Regions from separate parts of the Planococcus antarcticus DSM 14505 genome, predicted to be linked through region 3. Evidence: riboswitches for the same ligand, from Rfam matches in the RefSeq annotation. Region 3 holds a riboswitch; each other region holds the start of a gene.

Region 1 (3,368 bases), 1.4 Mb from region 3:
GCCATCAAGTGACTCTGCATAGCTGCACCATTCGGAAAGGCGCTTTGGTCGGCATGGGTTCTATTATTCTTGATGGTGCAGAAGTCGGAGAAGGTGCGTTTGTTGGGGCGGGCAGTTTAGTGCCCCCTGGCAAAGTGATTCCTCCTGGCATGCTTGCTCTCGGTCGTCCTGCAAAAGTCATTCGCGAACTCCGCGAAGACGACAAAGAAGACATGGAACGAATTGTTCGTGAGTACGCTGAAAAAGGGGCTTATTACAAATCGTTTCAAAAAGAGTAAAGCATTAAAAAAAGGACGACCGGGCATTACTGCCTAGTCGTCCTTTTTTTACATGCCAGCTTATACGCCAGCCTGTTCTTTTAAGATCGCTGCTTTGTCTGTACGTTCCCAAGGCAAATCAACATCTGTACGGCCAAAATGTCCGTAAGCTGCAGTCTGCTTGTAGATCGGGCGACGAAGATCTAGCATTTTGATGATTCCAGCAGGACGCAAATCAAAGTTCGCGCGTACCAAATCGTCTAATTTGTCTTCATCGACAAGACCAGTGCCAAACGTGTCAAAAGCGATCGATACAGGATGTGCTACACCGATTGCATACGCCAATTGCACTTCACATTTGTCTGCAAGACCAGCTGCTACGATGTTTTTCGCTACATAACGAGCAGCGTAGGCTGCTGAACGGTCAACTTTTGTCGCGTCTTTTCCTGAGAAAGCACCGCCGCCGTGACGTGCATAGCCACCGTATGTATCAACGATGATTTTGCGGCCAGTCAAGCCTGCATCTCCTTGAGGTCCGCCAATAACGAAACGACCAGTTGGGTTGATGAAGTACTTGGTTTCTTCATCGATCCATTTTGCTGGTACAACTTCTTTAATGACATATTCTTTAATATTGCGTTGAATTTGCTCCAAAGTTACTTCTGGATGATGTTGAGTAGAGATAACAATCGTGTCCACGCGAAGTGGTTTATTGTTTTCATCATACTCAACGGTCACTTGCGTTTTGCCATCTGGACGTAAATACGGAAGAATTTCTTCTTTGCGTACTTCAGCTAAGCGGCGCGCCAATTTATGCGCCAACGAAATCGGCAATGGCATCAATTCTTCTGTTTCATTGTTAGCGTACCCGAACATCAACCCTTGGTCGCCTGCTCCGATATCATCCAATTCTTTATCTGTCATTTGGCCTTCGCGTGATTCAAGTGCTACGTTGACACCTGCAGCAATATCCGGTGATTGCTCATCAATCGCTGTAAGAACAGCACTTGTTTCTGAGTCAAAACCATATTTAGCTCGCGTGTATCCGATTTCTCTTACGGTTTGTCGAACAACTTTTGGAATATCTACATAAGTGGAAGTGGTGATTTCTCCGGCTACCAGAACCAACCCTGTAGTTACTGTTGTTTCGCACGCGACACGCGCATTTGGATCCTCGGTTAAGATTGCATCTAAAATAGCATCTGATATTTGGTCACAGATTTTATCCGGATGTCCTTCTGTTACTGATTCTGATGTAAACAATCGACGGTTTTTCAAAAATGTTCCTCCTTATATCCTGCGAGATTGCTCTCGAAATTGATACGGTACTCGTTTCCCATGTCAAGTTTGTTCCAGAAAAATCCGGATTGAACTTCAAGCCGTTGTGGCCTTTTACACGAGGATTAAGGGCATTCCATAAGAAAAGCGCAAGCGCCCGTGTAGATTCGACGGGCATGAGACGATCTGGCGAAGCAACGTGTTTTTGTCGCACAGCCAGAGTGGCTTATGATCCCGAGAATCTGGGTGCTGGGGTCTAGACCAAAATATGCCGCTTCCCTAGCCTCGCTCAAACTCACAAATGTATGTTCTTATAGACATAAAAAAATCCTTTCACTCATTCATCATGAGGAAAGGAAAATCATCTTAAGCACCTTTCACTCTTATCATCCAAGGCCTGTGCGCCTTGCTTCAGGTTGGGCACCATCACTGCAGTTGCAGCAGGTTGCCGGGTTTCATAGGGCCTGTCCCCTCCACCAGCTCGGAATAAGAGTATCCGTTCAATTTTTCATCATACGGAAGTAGCATAAAAATGTCAATGTTTTTGGCAAACAAAATTATTTCTTTTAGTTTTTTTTGAGAATTTTTTTGGGTGACCGCTGTCAGATGGTGTAGGAAGCCGACTAAAAAAGATTTTGAATGACCCTTATATGGTCTGTTTGTCCGGATTTTGCAACCTCATGTAGAGGTGCAATTCAATAATTTTGATTTCCGAAGTGGATTAGTATAGACTAATAAACCTAATGTGTTATACTAATGAACGAATATACATCCTCCCCATCGTCATGGGAATAACAGAAAAGGAAGGTACATATATATGACTTCAGTGAACTTTGCAAACGATTTAAAGGATCTTTTAACTGGCCAAAATGTACATGTTCAATTATCAGTGCCACAACTAGTGGAAGCAGCAACATCCCGCGGGGAAGCGGTATTGACTCGGGAAGGCGCTGTAAAAGCGGAAACAGGAAAATACACTGGCCGCTCACCGAAAGACAAATACATGGTCGAAGAAGAAAGCTCTAAAAACAAAGTCGACTGGGGCAATGTGAACCGTCCGATTTCCAGCGAAGTGTTTGAAAAACTGTACGCCAAAGTCATCAAGCATTTAAAAGAAAAAGATGCACTTTTCGTTTTCAAAGGATTTGCAGGAGCAGACCACGAATCACGTGTGCCGATCCAAACAATCAATGAATACGCATGGCATAACTTGTTTGCTCATCAATTGTTCATCCGTCCTTCGGCTGAGGAATTGGCAGCACATGAAGCTGAATTTACTGTGGTTTATGCCCCTACTTTCATGGCAGACCCCGCAGTTGATGGTACAGCTTCAGAAACATTCATTATCGCATCGATGGAACAACGCATTATTTTGATCGGCGGAACTGAGTACGCTGGCGAAATGAAGAAATCAATTTTTTCTATTATGAACTACCTATTGCCGGAACGAGGTATTCTTCCGATGCACTGTTCAGCAAACGTTGGCCAGGACGGCGATGTGACTTTGTTCTTCGGCTTGTCCGGTACAGGCAAAACGACTTTGTCGGCTGACGGAGACCGCAAGCTAATCGGCGATGACGAGCACGGCTGGTCCGATAACGGCGTCTTCAATATTGAAGGCGGATGCTATGCAAAAACCATCAACCTGTCCCGTGAAAACGAACCACAAATTTACGACGCGATTCGTTTTGGCTCGGTTCTTGAAAACGTTGTTGTAGATCCTGATACACGTATTCCCGACTACAATGATGGATCATTAACTGAAAACACTCGTGCAGCTTACGCAATGCAAGCCATCGACAATATCGTGGACCCTTCAGTAGCAGGGCACCC
Region 2 (3,368 bases), 700 kb from region 3:
GCAACTGCCCGGTCTAGTACACGGACATTCGGATTGAATGCCGCAGCGACCGAGAAGTTGGCTTTTTTCCGCAGCGGCTTGCCGGAAAATGAAATACCTTCATTTAGCTTTTTAATCAATTGGATTAATTCCATACTCGATACGTCATAGACGCTGGTCGCTCCCGGGAAATCACCGACTTTGGTCGGATCGCCCGTCACGGCGAGTATATCATGCATACCGAGCGCATCAAGCCCCATCAAATGCGATTGCAGGCCAATCAGGTTACGATCGCGACAAGTGATATGGGCTAGCGGTCGAATGTTTTCCGTATGCTTGAGGATTGAGCCCATTGCCATATTGCTGATGCGCGGCGACGCCAGCGAATTGTCCGCCATGGTCACGGCATCGACTCCTGCTTCGTTTAAAGCAACAGATCCTTCCATAAATTTAGTGATGTCCAAATGGCGTGGCGTATCCAATTCCACAATGATGGTTCGTTCCGTTTTTGCTTTTTCGTGGAGCGGCTTAACCTCCAACGCTTCCGCTTCACGGATGACAATCGGTTTTCTGGCTGTTACTTCTTTATGGAAGATTGGTGGCAAATTGCCGAGATGCTTTTTCACCGCTTCGATGTGCTTCGGTGTTGTGCCACAGCAACCGCCGATCAAACGAACGCCTTCTTCTCTCAATAGCAAAGCAGCGCGTCCGAAATAATCTGCTTCCGATTCATAGACGATCCGGCCATCTTCCACATCCAGCAAGCTGGCATTTGGGTAGGCAGAAAGAAAAGCTGTTTCAGGCAAAGTGACTTCTTCAAAAGCTTGGATGGTGTGGTGTGGCCCAAGACGGCAATTGACTCCGACAATATCGGCTCCGAGTGCCTCCAATTGATGCAAGGCATCATTCAAAGACATGCCATTTTGCAGGATGCCTGGGTCATGCATCGATACTTGTGCAATTAATGGCGTGTCTGTGATGCCTTTCAACTGTTTAACGGTTGCCGCCAACTCTTCAAAATCGTAATAGGTTTCCAGTAACAATCCGTCTGGGTTTCCGGCAAGCAAATGACTGGCTTGCTGGTCAACCATCGCAATGATTTCCTGCAAGGTAGCGTCACTTTTACGAATTCCTCGGATGCCGCCGATCGTTCCAAAGACAAATTGACCACCCGGTGCCGCTGCGCGTTTAGCGATTTCAATAGCAGCTTTGTTGATGTCTGCGACTTGCTCTTCTAGTCCGTAACGGGCAAGTTTGAATGCGTTCGCTCCGTAAGTATTCGTTTGGATGATATCTGCTCCGGCTGTAATGTAATCTTGATGGATCTTCTCGATGATTTCGGGGCGTTGCAAATTCAATTCCTCGTTGCAATACTCGATTCCGTAAGAATACAGCAAGGTTCCCATGCCACCGTCCGCCGTTAAAATTTTAGTCTTCAGTTCATCCAATAAGCCCATCTACTCACCCCCCTATATATACAAAAAAAGCCTCCGTGAAAAAGAAGGCTTTACGATATCAAACTCGTTCCTTTTCATCTGCCAGACAATTTCTTGCCTGCTGGATTTAGCACCTGACCTTTCGGCTGGTTGCTGAAGCGTCACAGGGCCAGTCCCTCAACTTCTCTCGATAAGAATTCACTATTCAATTTTAAGTGTTCTACGTATGGTAACCGTATCTGTTGAGCAGGTCAAGGGAATATAACAATAAACAATGAATTTTCTGTTATTTATTTCACGATGTACCAGTCGAAACAAAAAGCAGCTCCTAGATGTTTGTTGGAACGCGGCTCCTAATGAAAAGCTACGCGGAAAAATTCTCTTTGACTTTCCTATATTTTAACTTCTATTTTTTTTGGCTCAACACCAAAGTCTGTTCTTGACGTGAAAAACGATACAAAAAAACACCTGTATCCTCTATAGTTGAAAGTACCACCCAACAACGAAAGAGGTATACAGATGCACACTCATTTTACCAATTTTCTTCTTAATATAAAAGAACTTTCGGTTTCAGAAGTCCAAAAAGTGGAGGCCGACGTTTGGATTCAGGTCCAGCCGACCGACCGCCTCCAAGCGTGTCCGCAATGCCAGGGAACAGAGGTCATCCGGAAAGGCTGTGCTTATCAGCGGAAAGTACGCCATCTTTCTGCTTTTGGCTGCCGTGTCTTTCTCTTTCTTCCGGCCATCCGGTTGATGTGTAAACAGTGCGACGTTTCATTTGTCTGGCAATATGGGTGCGTCGCGCCTGGGAGACGGTATACAAAACAGTTTGAAGCTTCTCTCCCGCGTCAGGTGATCGGCGCAACCGTGACCCACGCAGCGAAACAGACACAAACACCGGCTACGACCGTGGAACGTGTGTTCAAACAATGGATGGAAACGGAAAGTGCACATGTCCAGGGCACTTGCCAGGAACAGGCTCTAAACAGCAGCCAGTTGGTTTTGGGCATCGATGATTTCGCAATTCGGAAAGGCCATACGTATAATACCGGGATTCATGATTTGCGCGGCGGAACGTTCCTGGACATCATTCCGGGTCGAAGACTGGATGAACTGCGGGCTTATGACCAAGTGAATCCGAAATGGCGCGACCTTCAACCGGCGGCCGTCGTCATGGATCTGGCAACAGGCTACCACACGTTCATCAAGGAACTGTATCCGTCGGCGATCCGGATTGCCGATCGGTTTCACGTCAATCGCTACGTAACGGAAGCGCTGCAAGTGGTTCGGAAACGGGTCGAGAAAGAGCTTGCTTCCCGCGCCCGTCATCAATTGAAGCAGCATCACCGAATCCTCGGGAAACGGGCGGATCAACTGTCCGAAAAGGAAAACAAATTGGTTAGCCAATTCCTTCAGTATTCAGAGGTTTTACGGAAAGTCTACGAATGGAAAGAAGCATTTATCACTTGGTACGACTGCAGTGCCAGTCATTCTTTGGCTGAAAAAGGATATGCACGATGGCTGGAACAAGGGGAACAAATCGAACATTTCGCTGTACAGAATTGCCTGAAAACCATGAAAAACTGGCGGAAAGAAATCTGTAATTACCACCATCTCCGCTTCACGAATGCGGCGGTGGAAGGACGGAACAACAAAATCAAGGCCCTGCAGCGTCGACATTACTTCACGCGGAATCCCAAGCACTATAAACAACGGATTCTGCTGGAATGTAACGAAGAACTTTTACGGTGTTAAAAAGAATCAAGTACATGTTTTGGTGAAGAGCCTTTTTTTTACTGCTATATATTTCGCAATGGTTTCATAATGCGTTTTAGTGGCAAAGCGCTGATAGTCTGCAACGATGTAAAATTCTTTTTTCGCACGCGTTACAGCGACATTCAGTAAATTCGGTTTTGAGCATGACCATTGAGCAGCTCCGTCACTATCAGCATC
Region 3 (3,368 bases):
TCAAGACCATGTCTCAAGTCGCTTTCATCTGTTTCGTACAATCCAAAGTTCTGTATCTGCAGGTCAGGATCTATTGCTTGTCCACCATCTGTTCTCCCAATTTTAAGTCCGGTACCATTCAAACTAGGGAAGCCATAAAACTTTTTATCCTGATCTTCTACAAAAAAAGATGGAAAGTTAATGGCATCATAAAGCTCGGAAGGCGCTTCAAACCAGCCAAAGACTTTGCGGGTCGGCTGAATTGGCAGATCTAAGTCCGGCAACAGTTTTGCTGCCCATGCTCCCGCCGTGACGATTACTTTTTTTGCATAAAATATCGTGTTAGCGGTCGTGATTTTTACACCCTTTTCGTCATTCAGATCAATGTGCTGAACAGGTGTATGAGTCACCAGATGTGCTCCATGTGCAAGGGCCTTTTCTTTATAGGCCCGAATGGCATTCTCACTGTAAATGATACCCGATTCGGCCTCAAAGCAACCGATAAAATGATCTGGTACAGAAAATCCAGGCCATCTTTCTTTGATTTCATTGTTGCTAAGTATCTCTAACGGCAGGTTATACTTTTGAGCAGCCGCAATCATTTCCTGAAGAAAAAGGGAATCTTTTGGACCAAGGCAGATAACACCGGTTTTTTCGAAAATTTTGGAGCCTGTTTGCTGTTCTAGCTCCTCCCACAATTGCTGGGCGCGCTTCACTAACGGAACATATTGTCTGCCTTCGCCGTAAGCATGCCGGATTAAGCGGGTATCCCCATGATGGCTGCCATTAATGTGTGGTGGATCGAAGGCATCAATCAATACCGTCTTTACTTTTTGTTGGGCCAAAAAGGCGCCGGCAGCCATTCCCATTGTTCCGGCGCCAATTATCGCGACATCAAAAATAGCTTCTTTTGTCATTTCTTTCGCTCCGATCCTCGCTCTGATCAATCCGTTTCTTTGTGCGTTTTACTTATGGTGATTTTTTATAAGCATTTCATATCAATATGTAGACTGATTCTAACTGCGATCCTTGGTTTTTGACAAGTATTATTTTGTATAAAACTAAATTTTAAGAAAAATGAGTTTGACAAGAGAGGCTATGTCCCATACTATCGTTAATATTCAAAAAACTAAATAACTTATCAAGATAGACTGAGGGGCATGCCCTGTGACGTCCAGTATTCATCACTTTTATGAGAAGTGTTAATTCCTTCAAAGTGTTTTATTCTGAGAGATAAGAATTCGACTAGCCCTTCTTTCCTATTGGAAGAGCTTTTTTTATGCATAAAGGTAAATTATGTTGATTATTTACTCGTTTGAAAGAGTGGAGATTTGCTATGATATGAACAAATTTAGAAAAGGTAGACATAGCGTAGAGCTTTTCTTTTGTTCATTTAACAAAAAAAATACGTCATTGCTTTTTTACCATTAAATTGACTTACGACTCTCTGTCCAAACAAAGTGTAAGCATAGCAACCAGAAATAATTTGCAGCTGGAGAAACGATCCAGGATTTAGAAAGGATGTTTAGGAATGAACCCAATTGAAGAAAATTTGAACAACTTCCCTAACGTCATTGTTGATGGAGCAATGGCTACAGAGCTCGAAAATTACGGCTGCAATTTAAATGACCGTTTATGGTCAGCGAAAATATTAATGGGAAATCCGGAATTGATCAAGAAAGTTCACGTAGATTATTTCCAGGCAGGTGCAGATTGTGCGATCACTGCGAGCTACCAGGCGACGATTGAAGGATACAAAGAAAGGGGGCTGACGGAGGAAGAGGCAATCGGCTTGATCCAAAAATCTGTACAAATTGCTTCAGAGGCCCGTGACGAATTTTGGACAGAGTTGGATAATCAGTCGAATAGACCAAAACCATTGGTTGCTGCCTCTGTCGGTCCATACGGTGCTTTTCTGTCGGATGGCTCTGAATATCGCGGCGATTATTCGTTAAGTGAAGATGAACTGATTGCCTTCCATAAAGAGCGGATTCGTGTATTAGTTGATGCGGGAGCAGACATATTAGCGTGTGAAACCATTCCTTGCTTGGCAGAAGCCAAAGCAATCGGCATCAATTGTTCAGCACCTCATATTATTGAGTCGCTGATGACCGAAGTGAAGAGCCAAACGGCCAAACCAATCATTGTTTATCCGAACTCAGGAGAAGAATACGACCCGACCAGCAAAACATGGGGAGAAGGTTCTTCAGAAAATCAGTTTACCCCGAGCACACAACGCTGGTATGAAGCGGGTGCTCAAATCATTGGAGGATGCTGCAGAACAACACCTGAGGACATTGCAGGCATTGCCGCTTGGGCTCGTAAATAAAATGGTTTTAAGGGATCAGGCAGCCGTGTGGAGAGCCTGATTCCTCTTATTATTTAATGTATGCATAAGGAGAATTTGCCGCAAATAACTGTTGTCACCAGCCGAGTCGCGATCTTGATGGATTATTCCCTTATCAAGTTTTCAATTGATCCTAATAAACGGTAAAATTAGTTCTTAGAAGCTCATAAAAGGGGGAATGTACATGAATGAAATTATTCAACAGAAATTAAAAGGGATAGAAGAGAAATTTAACGTGAAAATTTTATATGCGGTTGAATCCGGAAGCAGAGCATGGGGCTTTCCTTCAAAAGACAGTGATTACGATGTTCGATTTATTTATGTTCATTCGCCGGCATGGTATCTCTCAATCGATCCACAGGGAAGTGCAGCGAAGAGGGATGTGATTGAAGAACCGATTAATGATTTATTGGACATCAGCGGCTGGGAGCTTACAAAAGCGCTGCGCCTTTTCAGAAAAAGCAATCCACCGCTTTTGGAATGGTTAAGAAGCGGGATCATTTATTATCAAAAAGATTCTTTTGTTGATCATATACGCTCCTTGGAGTCGAATGTATTTTATCCAAATTCGATGTTGTACCATTACTTGAATATGGCAAAAAATAATTACCGTGAATACCTGCAAGGTCCAAATGTAAAAATTAAAAAATATTTTTATGTGCTGCGACCGATATTGGCGTGCAACTGGATTGAAAAATACCATACGACACCACCCATCAGCTTTAATGAATTAATGGAAGATATCGTTCCAGCAGGTGATTTGAAAAATGAAGTTCAGCATCTTTTAAAACGCAAGCTGGCAGGCGACGAAATGGATCTCGAAGCACGCATTAGCGTGATTAACGACTTTCTGGAAAGTGAAATGGAACGGCTGGAGGAGTATACAAAAACACTCAAAGTCGAAGTAGAGGATCCAACAGAAATGCTAGACGAATTATTTAGAGATACATTGCAGCAAACCTGGAAATGACACGCTGGTTTTCGCAGGATTGTGTAATTGTTAATGATTGAAGAAAATCTATTGAAATGTAGTTGTCTGTAA

The links. Region 3 has a riboswitch for S-adenosylmethionine ahead of mmuM (homocysteine S-methyltransferase). Riboswitches for the same ligand answer to the same signal wherever they lie in the genome.
Region 1: linked by a shared signal. The riboswitch ahead of metK (methionine adenosyltransferase) and the one ahead of mmuM (homocysteine S-methyltransferase) in region 3 are both predicted to bind S-adenosylmethionine.
Region 2: linked by a shared signal. The riboswitch ahead of BBH88_RS03230 (bifunctional homocysteine S-methyltransferase/methylenetetrahydrofolate reductase) and the one ahead of mmuM (homocysteine S-methyltransferase) in region 3 are both predicted to bind S-adenosylmethionine.

Annotation. Positions count from the first base shown of each region.
Region 1 covers NZ_CP016534.2:1,302,270-1,305,637, reverse strand. Annotated here, with positions in the region: gene BBH88_RS06565 (gamma carbonic anhydrase) at 1-278, shown strand, start outside; gene metK (methionine adenosyltransferase) at 339-1,535, opposite strand; SAM riboswitch class I at 1,916-2,028, opposite strand; gene pckA (phosphoenolpyruvate carboxykinase (ATP)) at 2,353-3,368, shown strand, end outside.
Region 2 covers NZ_CP016534.2:619,802-623,169, reverse strand. Annotated here, with positions in the region: gene BBH88_RS03230 (bifunctional homocysteine S-methyltransferase/methylenetetrahydrofolate reductase) at 1-1,436, opposite strand, end outside; SAM riboswitch class I at 1,508-1,612, opposite strand; gene BBH88_RS03225 (ISL3 family transposase) at 1,935-3,170, shown strand; gene BBH88_RS03220 (AAA domain-containing protein) at 3,177-3,368, opposite strand, start outside.
Region 3 covers NZ_CP016534.2:3,680,665-3,684,032, reverse strand. Annotated here, with positions in the region: gene solA (N-methyl-L-tryptophan oxidase) at 1-896, opposite strand, end outside; SAM riboswitch class I at 1,115-1,219, shown strand; gene mmuM (homocysteine S-methyltransferase) at 1,511-2,308, shown strand; gene BBH88_RS18055 (nucleotidyltransferase domain-containing protein) at 2,511-3,296, shown strand.